DNA from 3 places in the Paraburkholderia sp. EG304 genome. Region 2 is predicted to be linked to each of the others. Evidence: predicted binding sites of a transcription regulator. Region 2 holds the regulator's gene; each other region holds the start of a gene.
What was found. Region 2 encodes FNR, which switches genes on or off when oxygen is low (the NO sensors DNR and NnrR bind a similar motif). Its sites were predicted from a motif close to TTGATNNNNATCAA; they were not measured.
Positions count from the first base shown of each region.

Region 1: the regulator FNR is predicted to act here: its motif matches at 2,892-2,905, upstream of ACLFKU_RS38445 (phytoene desaturase family protein).
Region 3: the regulator FNR is predicted to act here: its motif matches at 2,295-2,308, upstream of adhP (alcohol dehydrogenase AdhP).

Region 1 is NZ_JBKGUA010000071.1:259-5,032, forward strand. It holds partial or broken gene ACLFKU_RS38440 (transposase) at 1-429, shown strand, start outside; gene ACLFKU_RS38445 (phytoene desaturase family protein) at 1,158-2,705, opposite strand; gene ACLFKU_RS38450 (pyridoxamine 5'-phosphate oxidase family protein) at 2,961-3,437, shown strand; gene ACLFKU_RS38455 (hypothetical protein) at 3,460-3,888, shown strand; gene ACLFKU_RS38460 (hypothetical protein) at 4,068-4,454, shown strand; partial or broken gene ACLFKU_RS38465 (DUF2252 family protein) at 4,614-4,774, shown strand, end outside.
Region 2 is NZ_JBKGUA010000069.1:10,418-15,191, reverse strand. It holds gene ACLFKU_RS38225 (PAS domain S-box protein) at 1-1,100, opposite strand, end outside; gene fnr (fumarate/nitrate reduction transcriptional regulator Fnr) at 1,223-2,005, opposite strand; gene ACLFKU_RS38215 (response regulator) at 2,022-2,429, opposite strand; gene ACLFKU_RS38210 (universal stress protein) at 2,678-3,139, shown strand; gene ACLFKU_RS38205 (universal stress protein) at 3,224-3,691, opposite strand; gene ACLFKU_RS38200 (universal stress protein) at 3,714-4,553, opposite strand; gene ACLFKU_RS38195 (polyketide synthase) at 4,753-4,774, shown strand, end outside.
Region 3 is NZ_JBKGUA010000045.1:33,896-38,669, forward strand. It holds gene ACLFKU_RS33735 (molybdopterin-dependent oxidoreductase) at 1-695, shown strand, start outside; gene ACLFKU_RS33740 (4Fe-4S dicluster domain-containing protein) at 707-1,570, shown strand; gene ACLFKU_RS33745 (TetR/AcrR family transcriptional regulator) at 1,593-2,267, shown strand; gene adhP (alcohol dehydrogenase AdhP) at 2,369-3,394, shown strand; gene ACLFKU_RS33755 (DUF3141 domain-containing protein) at 3,619-4,774, shown strand, end outside.

The DNA of each region.
Region 1 (4,774 bases), on a different contig from region 2:
CACGGCCGTAGGCATGCTCGCCGAACTCGGCGACCTGTCGCGATTCGAGCATCCGCGTCAGCTGATGGCCTGGCTCGGGGTGACGCCCTCCGAACACTCTTCAGGAGACCGGCGCCGTCAAGGCAGCATTACAAAAAACGGGAACAGCTATGCAAGAAAGCTGCTCGTCGAGGCTGCGTGGAGTTACAGATACCCGCTCGGGTGAGCCCGGACATTCAACGCCGCCATGGAGGAATCCCGAAACCGATCATTGACCGCGCATGGGATGCCCAACTGCGGCTATGCCGGCGATATCGCAAGCTCGCAGCGCGCGGCAAGAATGTGAACACCAGCGTGGTTGCGGTAGCGCGAGAACTCTCAGGGTTCATCTGGGACATCAGCAGACTGGCGATGTCCCTCGCCATACCGAAAGATGCCAGGCCGGTCTGACACTCCATCATCTTAACGAGGACACTGAGAGTTTCCTGAAGGCGGCGTAGCCCGGCACCCGAGTAACCCGCGAGCGGATTATGCAATACATCTAATGCGATTTGCGACTTGAGGCAGCGGCAGGCTCATAGGGCGGACCACAGTAATGCGGTAACCAACCCGCGGATATCAGTGTGACCCACCGTCGAGACGTACTGCTACGTCGCCCTCAGGAAATTCAGATGAACCAAAACCGAGAACCCATCGCGATTGACACGGAAAGTCATATCAATCCGCCACCCCATAGCCGTCCAGTTGCCGGGTTCCGCCTTGGTGAACCCGTTCCTCCTGAGGCCACGGACGGCCGGAGTTGGCAGGGCGACGGTAAAGCGACCGGCTGCGCCCATCTACAGCCCACTACGAGGCGATCGCACAAATCACCGCCGCAGTTCAGTCGTAAGCGCGTCTCCATCACCGTGTAGATTTCGTCGTTGAGTTTGGCAACTCTGGTGCCCACCAGCACACGCCACTTGCACATCAGGCTCGGTTATCGTTCACGGATCGAGCACGAAGAATTGCACCCACAGTCGCAACGAAGGTTGCCCAACGCCGGGCAGCGCCATGGTCGTGAAAGTCGATCCGCTGCCCGGCAATGGACAACCTGCGACCCAACGCTCGATGGAGCTTAAACCGAAACACCGATGTTTGATGCAGATCTGTCCGTCGCAGCGGGTCAACAATGAAGCGAACTAACGGAGACGGTCGAAGACCTCGTGTTCGATCGACGCAGCGGACAGTACGCCCGCCATCAACGCAGCGGTGACGCCCGGGCTTGTCACATCTTGCCCCGTGAGAAAGAGTCGGGAAATCGGCGTGCGGATATTGAGTGCTTTTGAGAGAAACCTGCGCGAACTTACTTCGAGCCCATAGCTCGCGCCTTGTTGGGCCCCCGTGTATGACGACATGGTCAGCGGCGTGGAAACTTCGTGGAACGTGACCATCGGCGCCAGTTCAGGAAAATGGCTCGTGAACTGCGCCAGCAAGCTGCGAGCAAGCGTTGCCTTGAGTTCATCATATTCCTGAGGACGCTGTTGCACCATTGTCCCGTCCCAACGCGCGAAGAGGTCCCAGTTGATGATCGTCACAACTTCGGCAGTGTGCCGCTGTTTGTCGTCACGAGCATGCGCGGGATCCTTCAACGATGGGAACGAAACGAACAGTACAGGAGCGGACGCTTCCGCAGGTCCCTGCCATACGCCGCTACCTGCATCCCACGTCTCGTGAAACCAGTGATTCGCCCCAGACGCTCCATGCGCACGGATGTCACCGGTCAGACCAAGGTACAGCGTGACGTGGCAAACGGACGGCGAGAACGAGAGAATCTCTTTTGCCCATGCAGTCTCACGCAGATCTGAGGGCAACAATCCGACGGTGTTCCGCGCGCCGATATCCGAATATATTGCCGGTGCGTACAGGAGTGTTCCATCGTTGAGTTCCACGGCCGTGGCAGCATTGTTTTGCACATGCAGCGCCCGGACCTTTGCGTTCAGTCGGACCATGCCGCCTGCTTCTTCGACCACGGGAATAAGCGTTTCGGCGAAGACCTTCGCGCCTCCGATCGGGTAATAGCCGCCGTTCAGATAGTGACTCATCACGACGGCGAGCATGCCAAAGCTTGTCCGGGAAGGTTCCATGCCTCCGTAGTCGCCCCTTTGAGCAAAGAGAACCGCGCGCAGACGTGGGTCGCTGATCAGATCCTTGACGACATCGGCACTGCTGCGTCCCCACCACTTTCGAATTTCCTGCTCGTGCCAGATACCATATACGTTGCCGAAGAATCCCGCCAACGCTCTTCTCGTAAAGAGGGATCGTCCGGCATGAACCGCTTCAGCCAGTGCGTTGAAAAACGTATCGATTTCGCTTGCAGAGTGCGGGAACTTCGATTTGAGTTCGAGTTCCAGTGCTGGTTTCGGACGCGCGAAGTTTACCGTGAAATCATCGGGGAAATGTACAACGTCGTATACATCGCTTAGTGATGCGAATGTAATGGAGTTGCCGGTAAGCCAGTCGACCACTGAGCGCGCTTGGCCGTTCGGACCCATCTCGCCGAGATAGTGCAATCCAACGTCCCATTGAAAGCCATAGCGGCTGAATGACTGTGTGAGACCACCGGCCGTGTGTTGCTGTTCGAGTACAAGCACGACCCTGCCGCATCGCGCCAATGCCGCCGCACAGGCGAGGCCGCCGATGCCTGAACCAATGACGATTGCTTCCGGGTGTACCTGTTTTCCTGACATGCGCACCCCCGCATCAAGCCAATGATGCGGCTTTCGATAGCAAATCCTATGTCAGGCGAGTCGGAGCGAAATTGATATGTATCAATTCTGGTCGCAGCGCCCAATTCCCGGAAAAGCAATGGGCTTAGCCGAAGCATGGACTGCTTTGCAGCGCTTCGCGTTGCAGTGGCGGGCAATCGCCGGGTATTGATTTGCATCAAGTGAACAGTGTCCCGCGAGTCCATCATGTAACTTTTAGGAACGGGAAGACGATAAATGAAGGAACATGTCAAGGAAAAGATCCTGTCATTGCTGGATCAGCATCGGATCATGTCGATCGCCACGCTAAGGTCCGACGGTTGGCCGCAGGCGACAACCGTTGGCTATGTGAGCGATGGTCTGACGCTTTACTTCCTTTGCGGTCCGCAAAGCCAGAAGGCGGCCAACCTCGCTCGCGATGACCGCGTCTCACTTACGATCGACCACGACACGCCCGACCTAATGGCGATTACTGGTTTGTCGATGGCGGCGCACGCGCAAGTAGTGACTGATCGTGCAGAAGCGGAAAAGGTGTTGCGCATGCTTCCATTGAAGTATCCAGACGTTCATGCGCTGCCGCTGCCGATGCCATCGCCCGACGAAGTCCGTATATTTCGCGTGCGTCCAACCGTGATCTCAGTGCTCGACTATACGCAAGGTTTTGGTCACACCGATCTCTACACTTGCGATTCTCCTTCCCTGTTTCAATCGTAAAAGCGGATGACGCGACGCTCTCATGTCAGAGATCAGGTGGGCAGCCTGTATCAAAGTGGGTTGCCTCTATGCATCAAGTGTCTTCGTCATTGGCTTCGCGCTCGGCGCGGTTCGCGTTCTTCTGGTTATCCCGCACCTCGGCGAAACGCCCGCCGTGCTACTGGAAGCGCCGCTCATGCTTGCCGTGAGCTGGATTCTGTCACGGTGGATCGCCGGAAAACATGGCATGCTGACGGGGACCAGCGAGGCATTTGTGATGGGCGCAATCGCCTTTGCGATATTGATCTGTGCGGAACTGGGAACCGCGGTAATGCTGTTCAGGAAGACGGTACTAGAGTACGTTGCCGGGCTCGGATCCGTGCCCGGGGCGATCGGACTTGCCGCTCAACTCTGCTTCGCAATCTTTCCTGTTTTCCACATGCTTAGCAAGCGCATTTCATCGAGCGGGTAAGGGCGACATCGGGCAGCTCTGTTTGTCGCCGCTCATCTGCCAAAACGTCCGCTGACTTAGCCTTCGGTTTCGCTTCGGGCACTGAAACATCGCTCCGGTATCGCCGGACTCCAGCAACGCGCCAAGATACGCCGGGTAGTCGGACGAGCGTGTAATCCTTCTTGACCTGGCTCCGAGTGGTGCCATCCGAGCATTCGTCGGGAGGCAATCGCAGGCTGGGCAGAATTGTAAGGACCGGCTACAGCTACGCCGGAAAACTACTGGTTGTGGCCGGGTGGAGTTACCGCCATCCAGCCCGCGTCAGTCCGAAGATCCAGGCCCGTCTCGAAGGCTTGCCCAAGGCCATCATCAACCGCGCTTGGGACGCCGAGGCGCCCCCTGCGCCGACGATTCCGGCGGCTGACAGCGCGAGGAGCCGATCAACATCGCGGTCGTGGCTAGCGCCCGCGAACTGGCAGCATTCATGTGGGACGTCAGTCCGTGTCACGTTACGCGAACAACCCACCAACATGAGAGCGCCGCCGCACGTTCCGCCATGGCCACGATGTCGAAAAGAGGGCCGATGACGCCATGCCGGAAGAGTCGAATCTGGCGCTCCGTTTCTAGTCGTTCAACAACGTTGATTTGCATCAAAAGATGGCCAATCAGATGAGCACCTTAAGCTTAAGGCTGCAGAAGTATAAGGGTGCATCGTGCCTCTGCGACACCGTCGTATAAAAACACGGCTGATCGAAGCGCTCGATCTGGGCATGCTTCGACAGTACGGGCGGATGTGCGCACACGCGCTCGCGCGCGCCCCCGCGCGTTCCGGCGACGCGGCGATGATAGCCGGCTACATGGGCTCGGGCCAGACCTTCGACGACGCGATCATCGAGTTCGCGACGGA
Region 2 (4,774 bases):
TACACGAGCGCGTCGGCTGGTAGCTGGATCGAGATCCTGAAACCGTGGCCGGGCGAGCTGGTGAACGACACGTTGCCGCGCAACTGCCGCACCCGTTCGCGGATGCCAAGCAGCCCGAATGAAGTTGTTCCCTGCGACTGATCCAGCGCGACACCCACGCCGTCATCGTCGATATCGAGCGATACGGTCGGGCCCGCGCAGATCATGTCGATGCGTACGCGCCTCGCCTTGGCGTGCCGCGCGACGTTCGTCAACGCCTCCTGAACGATGCGAAACAGCGCCGTTGCCGCGAATTCGCCGCATACCGGCTCGGCCGGTTCGAGATGCACGCTCGAGCGCACGTTGTAGCGTTTCGTGAAGTCTTCGGCCAACCAGTCGAGCGCGGCGGCGAGTCCGAGGTCGTCGAGCAGCGGAGGGCGCAGATCGGCGGCGATGCGCCGCAGCGAAGCGGCCATCCAGTCGATCTGCTTTTGCAGCTCATGCGTTTGCGCCGCAAGCGGCTCGGTGTCGGCTTGCTGATTCAGCTTCGCTTCGAGCAGCGCGACGCTCATTTTCAGCGCCGTCAGCCGTTGGCCGAGATCGTCGTGCAGTTCGCGTGCAATACGTTTCTGCTCGTTTTCACGGGCGATCTGCGTGTGCGTGGATACCTGACTCGCGCGTTCGAGTTCCGCGAGACGCATACGCTCGGTCAGATCGCGGGTGACCTTGGCAAAGCCGAGCAGCGCGCCCGACGCATCGTGCACGGCGGAAACGACCACGTTGGCCCAGAAACGCGAACCGTCGCGACGCACACGCCACCCTTCGTCCTCGGCGCGGCCGACGGTTGCGGCGGTTTCCAGTTCGCGAGCGGGCTTGCCGGCCGCGATGTCTTCCGGGGTATAGAACTTCGAGAAATGCTGGCCGACGATTTCTTCGGGCGTGTAGCCCTTGATGCGCTGTGCGCCGGGATTCCAGCTGGTTACGCGGCCGGCGGGGTCGAGCATGAAGATCGCGTAGTCCTGTACCGCTTCGACCAACATGAAATAGCGATCCTCGACGGACACGTCCGACCCGGACGCAACACTGGTGAAGCAGGAAGACTCGCCGCTCGATAGACCCATCGCTCCTCCGGGCGGCCACGCAAGGTCGCGTACCGCAACGCACTGAGTTATATCAGTTCAGGAGCGCCGGTTCCACCCGGCATGTCCCGCGAACGAACGTGAGGCGAGCGCCGCGCCGACGCTCAAACCCGAGCCAGTCGTTCCGGGTCTTCGATGCGGATCGTTTTGCCGTTCGCCTTGACGAGGCGTTCGCGCTGGAACTTCGAGAACATCCGGCTCACCGTTTCGAGCTTCATGCCCAGAAAGCAGCCGATTTCCTCGCGCGTCATGCGCAGATGAAACTCCGCGGCCGAAAAGCCGCGCGCCTTGAAGCGCTTCGACAGATTCAGCAGGAACGTCGCGACGCGCTGCTCGGCGGTCATCGTCCCGAGCAGCATCATCTGGCTCGATTCGCGCACGATCTCGCCGCTCATCATCTGATAGATGTGATGCTGCATCGGTTTGATCTCGCGACAGATCGCCTCTAGCTGCGCGAACGGAATGATGCACACGACGCTATCTTCGAGCGCGATCGCATCGCAATTCTGCTTGCCCTCGCCGATGCCGTCGAGGCCAAGCGAGTCGCCCGCAATCTGGAAGCCGGTCACATGCTCGCGGCCGTCGCGATGCATGACCACGGTTTTGAATGAGCCGGCGCGTATCGCGTAGATGCTTTGAAACTCGTCGCCCGCGCGATACAGCGCGTCGCCGCGTTTGATCGAGCGCGTCGAGCAGATCAACGCGTCGAGCCGGCTCAGTTCGTCCGGCGTCAGCTCGGGCGGCATGCAGATCGCGCGCATCGCGCAGGTGGAGCAGCGCGTGACGGCGTGGCGTGCCGCCGCGGTGCTGGGCGCGACGTGGATCGGTACGACGTGCGAGGTGCGAGGCGCGTCGTGGCGGGGTTCACGGACTGCGGCAACTTGCATGATCGGCTCCTGGCGGTCAGACCCGATGCGCACGGCGCGCATAGGCAATCGCTTCGATGGCGCGGCAGGCGAGCTCGAACTCCGAGGTCTTGTCGAAGAAGAAGTCGGCGCCCGCCGCTTCGCACGCGCGGCGAAACGCCGTCGCGTCATGATTGGTCAGCACGATGCTGACGATGGACGGCCGCGCCCGCGACAGCGCAGCGAGCAGCAGCAGGTCGGTCTTGCCCGAGAAACACGGGTCCAGCACCGCGACATCGGCGCGACTCGCGACGATGTCGTCGAACGCGTGCTCGACGCCCGCGGACTCGCCGGCGATTTCGATGCCGGGAATCAGCGCGATCAGGCAAGCAAGCCGGCGCCGGACCTCGGTCGCATCGTCGACGAGAAAAACTCTCGATAAGGTGGCTGACGGGGGGCTGTCCATACCGACCAGTATTGGCGACCTAACCTTGGAAATATATCGGCGGCGCTTTAAGCGGTGCTAGGAGTTCAGGCAGTGGTTGTAGGAATATTCCTAGTGGCTTGCTGGCGATGCCGTCCAGCGGCGGCGACGCCGAGCGGCGGCCCGTTGACCTGCGTCAAGCCGCGTGGCGGCGCGCGCTTCACACTGTCGGTGCAAACGCGCGACGGCGCCACTTCGGGTCATGCCAGCGCTTTCACAGGGAGTCCGACATGTATGCACGAATTCTGGTTGCACTCGACGACAGTCCCAGCGCGCAGCGCGCCTTCGCCGAGGCGCTGAAGCTCGCGAAGCTGACGGGCGCCACGCTCGAAGCCTGCTGCGTGGTGGGGCACGGCAAGTGGTCGAACAATGCCGACGTGGCTTTCGAGCCGGAGCCGGCGAGCGCGGCGCAAGATTTCGCCAGCCGCGCGCTCGATGGGCCGCGCGAGCTGTTGCGCGAGGCGCAGGTGCCGGGCGGCGTGCGGGTGATCGACGCTTACGCTGAAAACGTGTCGGCGGTACTCGCGCGCGTCGCCGACGAAATCCAGGCCGATCTGATCGTGATGGGCACGCATGGCCGCCATGGCGTGCAGCGCTTTCTGCTCGGCAGCGTCGCGGAGTCGCTGGTACGGGCGACCGACATACCGGTGCTGATCGTGCGGCATGACGAACAAGGCCACCCGCGGCCCTGAAGCGCCGCGCCGCGCAGCAGCCAGTTTCTAGCGGCTCAGGTGAGTCCGCTCAGGTGAGTCCGCTGTCGGCGCTCGCGGGGCTGACTAACCGCGCGTCGCGCTGCTCGCCTGGGCGGGAATCATTAGCACCGGGCAACAGGCGCGGCGCAGCACGCGCTCGGCGACGCTGCCGAGCATCAGCCGTTGAAACCCGCGGCGGCCATGCGTGCCCATCACGATCGCGTCGGCGTGCCATTCGCGCGCCGTTTCGACGATCCGATGCGCGACGTCTTCGCCGGTGATCGAGGCTTCGACGGTGCGGGCCGTGCCCGTGACCCCGCGCGCGCTCATCCGGCTCTGGGCGTCGGCCGTGATCCGCTTGCCTTCCTCGATGAACGCGTCCTCGATCGTGGAAGGGTCGAAGCCGGGCGCGTCGTAAGCGATGATGGGTACGTCGATCACGTACAGCGGCATCAGCTCGGCGCCCGATTCGGCGGCGAGGGTCAGCGCGGCGTCGAACGCACGCGAGGCGGTGGCGCTGCCGTCGAGCGCGACGAGTAGGCGGTGAAACATGGCGGCTCCTTAAGCGCGCACTTCAGTGCGACAACAGCACCGGCACGGTCATCGACTCGAGCATCGTGCGAGTCGCGCCGCCCAGCACGACTTCGTGCAGGCGCGAATGTGCGTAGGCGCCCATCACGATCAGGTCGCAGCCGAGGTCGGCCGCCTGCGACAGCAGCGCGTCGCCGACCGGCGTGCGGTCCGCGACGCTCAGCTCGCGCACGTCGATCTTCACGCCGTGACGCGCGACGGTGAGGGCGATGTCGTCGCCCGCAGCCATGCCCTGCGGCGGACGATCGGCGGACGAATGCACCGTCAGCAGCGTCACTTTTGCCGCATGCGCGAGGAACGGCAGCGCGTCGTGGATCGCGCGGGTCGCTTCGCGGCTGCCGTCCCACGCGATCAGCGCGTGGCGGCCCGGCGCCGCGAAGGTGCCGCTCGACGGCACCAGCAACACCGGGCGCCCGGCCGACAGCACGATGTGCTCGACGAACTGTTCGGCGACGAACGCCTCGGGGTCGGCCGGGTCGGTCTGGCCGAGCACGACGAGATCGGCGACCCGCGCATAGGGCGGCACGACGTCGTTCGCGTAGCCGTTCGCGGCGATCCAGTGGCCGTCGACGTTCGCGCGCGCGAGTTCCGCGCGGAACAGCCGCTCCAGCGCGCTGGCACGCTCGCGACGCAGGCGCTCGTGCTCCGCGTAGTAGTCGGCGGTGCCGGCCATCACGAAGAACGCGTGCCGCGGCGGCACGTACGTCGAATACAGGCCGGTCAGCGTCGCATGAAAGCGGTGCGCGAGCTGCAATGCGATCTCGAGGCGCGGATGTGCACGAACGCTCGTATCGAGGTGAACGAGAATGCTTTTGTAGCTCATCGCCAAAGCTCCGTGACAGAACGTGGGAAACGGGCGCAAGCGGGCTTGCGCCCGCTGTCAAATGGAGTCTATGAGCCCGGCGGCCGGGGCGATTGACGCAGATCAAGCGCGGGCCGTCGCGCGCTCGATACGGCGGCAGACGCGATCGACGGTTTGCAACCGCGCCTGGCAATCCTATGCTGTGCTCTGGAGGGCAGCGATGATGGCTTCCGGATTCGACG
Region 3 (4,774 bases), on a different contig from region 2:
AATTGCGCCATCCCGTCGACATGCGGTGGTTCGCCGAAGGTCGGCGTAAGGATTTGCAGGAACCGCATCCGATGCCGTCGCAGTATGCCGAAAAGTTCGGGATGGGCCTGCAGACGCCGAGCGGCAAGCTCGAGTTCGTGCCGGAGTTGCTGAAGCGGCACACCGCCGATAACCCCGAGCGACCCCCGCTGAACCGGTATATCCCGTCCTGGGAGGGATTGCGCAGTGAATTGGCCCGGCGCTATCCCCTGCAACTGATAGCAACTCACAGCCGCTACAGTTTTCATACCCATTGCGACGGCAAGAATTCGTCAGTCAACAGCGTCGAGGATCATCGTGCGCTGATCGGCGGGCATCGCTTCTGGCTGCTGAGGCTTGGGTTCGCAGACGCGGCCGCGCGGGGCATTGCTCATCGCGACCTCGTCAAGGTCTACAACGACCGCGGCGCCGTGATCTGTGCGGCTGATGTGTCTGCTCTGTTGACCCCGGGCGTCGTCAAGTCGTATGAGGCAAGCGCGGAATTCCAGTTGATCGAAGTGGACGGCGAACGTGTCGAGATCGGCGGCTGCATGAACATGCTCACGCCCGACCGGTCGCAAACGGCAGGCACCAGCAGCATGAGTCCGAACTCATGCCTCGTACAGGTCGAAAAATGGCAAGGCGCCGATGCGTTCCTGCTCGGTCGCGCAGCGTGAGGAGAAACGCCATGAGCAAGTGGAATCTGGTTATCAAGGTCGGGCGCTGCGAGAACTGCCAGAACTGCGTGATCGCCGCGCGCGACGAGCACGTTGGCAACGAGTTTCCTGGTTACTCGGCACCGGCTTCGGCGGATGCCGAAAGCGCCATTCGCATCATGCGCCGCGTGCAAGGCGATTCGCACATGGTCGAGACGACGTACCTGCCGGTGATGTGCAACCACTGCGACGACGCACCTTGCATGCGTGTAGGCGGCGATGCCATCCGCAAGCGCGCCGACGGCATCGTCATCATTGATCCGGACAAGGCGCGGGGCAGAAAGGACCTTGTCAAGGCCTGTCCATACAAGGCGATCGTATGGAACGAGGCATTGCAACTGCCGCAGACATGGATCTTCGATGCCCATCTGCTGGATCAGGGTTGGCCGCACCCGCGATGCGAACAGGCCTGCCCAACGGGCGTTTTCGAAACCGTCAGGCTCGATGACGCCGCGATGGCAGAGAAGGCAAGACGGGAAGGACTCAAAGTTCTGGAACCGAGGTTAAAAACCAGTCCCCGCGTCTGGTACAGCGGCCTCGATCGTTGGGAGACGTGCTTTATCGGCGGCAGTGTCAGCGCGCAGGTGGGGCAGGTCGTCGAGTGTGTCGCTGATGCGGCCGTTGCGTTGTACTGGTGCAATCGGAAGGTGGCCGAAACCGTCACCGACGCGTTCGGCGATTTCCGGTTCTCGCGGCTCATCAAAGATAGCGGCCATTATCGGATCGAGATTCGTCATGGCTTGGGCAATGCGTTGCGCGAATGCGTATTGGGCGAGAGCGTGTATGTCGGCGAGATCGGCCTCGTGCAGTCGACGAACGCGGTTGAGGTGGACTGATGCCGGCGGTCTGTATTCATCCATGAAGCCGGTACGCCTGACACGCGCATGCAAAAAAGAGCAGACGCGAGAGCGCCTGCTCGACGCAGCGCGCCGTTCGTTCATCGAGCGGGGCCTGGCCGCGACGAGTGTGGAACACATCGCCGAGGCGGCCGGCTACACACGCGGCGCCTTCTATTCAAACTTCAGCAGTCAGCAGGAACTGCTACTCGAATTGCTGCAACGCGATGTAGAAAAGACGTGCGCGGACTGGCAGGCGATCATCAAATCGCCTGGCGCGCCGGACCAGGAAAAGGGTCGCGCACTCGCGCGTCTGAGTTGCGCTGAATTCGACAATGATTGCTTCCCGCTGTGGGTCGAAGCGGGCCTTCTCTCGTCGCGCGATAGCACGGTTCGGGAGCGGGTCACCGGGTTGCGGCAAAGGAAGCTGGCGAAGCTGGCCGCGTGTCTGTGCGCAGGCGTGCGTCCAGGCGACGGCGGCCGGCCTGCTCAACCTGAAGCGCTCGCGGCGGCCCTCCTCAGCCTCTGCGACGGCATGCGTTTCTTCCGGCTGTGCAATCCGGAAGGAATGACGGACGATTCGATTCGAGCCATTTTGGCGGCCTTGTTTTCCTGCACTTCGTCAGGTCCGGTACTGGAGAAACTTGAGTCGCTGGATGATGTCGGTGCAACGGTCCGCTTCCACTTACGCTCTTAGATCAATACGTTAGGACGGTCGTTTACGTTGATCTATCGCAAAACACTAGCGGGCCTGGCGAGGATACTCGTGAGAATCACAAACTCACTGAGGAGCGACTGATGGCTCAATTCATGAAAGCTGCGGTAGTCCATGCCTTCGGCGAGCCGCTGCGGATAGAAGAAGTGGCGGTTCCTGCGCCCGCTGCGGGTCAGATTCTCGTCAACGTGAAGGCTTCCGGGGTCTGCCACACCGACCTTCATGCCGCCGATGGTGACTGGCCGGTCAAGCCTCGCCTGCCGTTCATCCCAGGTCACGAGGGTGTCGGTTATGTCGCGGCGATTGGCGCGGGAGTCACGCACGTGAAGGAAGGCGACCGCGTTGGGGTGCCGTGGCTCTATACCGCATGCGGTCACTGCGAATACTGTCAGACGGGCTGGGAGACGCTTTGCCACGAGCAGCAGAATACCGGCTATTCCGTGAACGGCAGCTACGCCGAATATGTGGTCGCCGATCCGGACTACGTAGGTCATCTACCGAACGGGGTCGCGTTCGACGAAATCGCGCCGATCCTCTGCGCCGGAGTCACCGTATATAAAGGCATTCGGGTCACGGACACCCGGCCCGGTCAGTGGATCGCCATCTCGGGCATCGGCGGCCTCGGTCATGTCGCGGTCCAGTACGCCGTCGCGATGGGCCTGCATGTCGTTGCCGTGGATGTCGCGCCCGACAAGCTGGAACTTGCGCGCAAACTCGGCGCGCAAATCACCATCGACGCCTCGACGTCCGATCCTGCGAGCGAGGTCCAGAAACAGATCGGTGGCGCACATGGCGTTCTCGTGACCGCTGTCTCGCGCGGCGCGTTCGCGCAAGCGCTCGGCATGGTGCGCCGCGGCGGTACCGTCGCGCTCAACGGCCTGCCGCCCGGCGACTTTCCTCTGCCGATTTTTTCCACGGTACTGAATGGCATCACGGTTCGCGGTTCCATCGTGGGCACGCGTCGCGACCTGCAGGAATCGCTCGATTTCGCGGCCGAGGGAAAAGTGCGCGCACATATCCACCATGAGCGGCTAGAGAACATTAACGAAGTGTTCACCGCATTGCGCGAAGGCAAGGTCGACGGCCGGATCGTACTCACGGAACTTTGAATGAGCCACTGCCTTGTGCCGGTATCGCGCGCCGTGCGCGTCCAGTTGACGGCTCATCGTTGACCAGACGAACGAAGGCATTGATCCATGTCAGATCGGCACGGTGCCGCACGAGTAGTCTTCACAAGTTGCACGTCAATCGGTGCGCGCGTGCGAGTCCTCCCGCGAGACAGCCGGGGCCGCCGCGCGCGCCCTCAGCCAATGTCGCAGTGGAGGACGTAGTCATGGATGCAGCCACGCAGTTCGCACGCAGTCAGGAAATCGCCGGAAACATCGCCTACGTGCTGCAAAAACGCGCGCAGAATGCAGTAAATCAATACGGGAAACGCTTGCGCGACGCCGTCAGTGACGGCGTCCGCATGGACCAGAGCTGTACCTTCCCACCCGGGGCGCAACTGAACCCTTTGAGCGCATGGCATTACGCTGTCGATGTCGCACAACGCTCGCTGCTGTTCTGGGACACAATGCGAGAGCGCGGTACTCAGTACGTGGAGAACACGTCGCAAGGGCTCAAGCCCGCGCTTCACTTCGACTATGACGTCGTGCTCGATGGCAGGCATTTCGCGCGCCCTGTGAACTATGCGCTGCTGCACATCACACCACCCGAAGACGTCATCGTCGACGCGAATAAACGGCCTTATCTGATCATCGATCCGCGCGCCGGTCACGGTCCGGGCATTGGCGGCTTCAGGGACGATTCGCAGGTCGGCGTCGCTCTGCGCGCGGGCCATCCCGTGTACTTCGTCGTGTTCTTCCAGAATCCCGAACCGGGCCAGACCTTGCTCGACGTATGCGCGGCCGAACAGGAGTTCGTGAAGAAAGTGCGCTCGCTGCATCCCGACAGCGCGAAGCCGGCGATCATCGGCAACTGCCAGGGCGGCTGGGCCGCGATGATGCTGGCGAGCTCGTCGGCTGAAGACACTGGACCGGTCGTCATCAACGGCGCGCCGATGTCGTATTGGAGCGGCTCGTGGAGCGAGGGCGTGGGCGATAACCCGATGCGCTACGCGGGCGGCCTGCTGGGCGGCACGTGGCTCGCTTCGTTTTCGTCCGACCTCGGCAACGGCAAGTTCGACGGCGCGTATCTCGTGCAAAACTTCGAGTACCTGAACCCTGCCAATACCTTGTGGGACAAATACTATCGCGTGTATGACAACATCGATACGGAGCCACCGCGCTTCCTGGAGTTCGAGCGCTGGTGGGGCGGCTACTACCTGATGAACCGGGAAGAGATCGAGTGGATCACGCGCAATCTGTTCATCGGGAACAAGCTGTGGTCGGGCACGGTGCGCGGCGTTTCGGGCAAAGCGTTCGACCTGCGCGATATCCGCTCGCCGATCGTCCTGTTCGCCTCGATGGGGGACAACATCACGCCGCCGC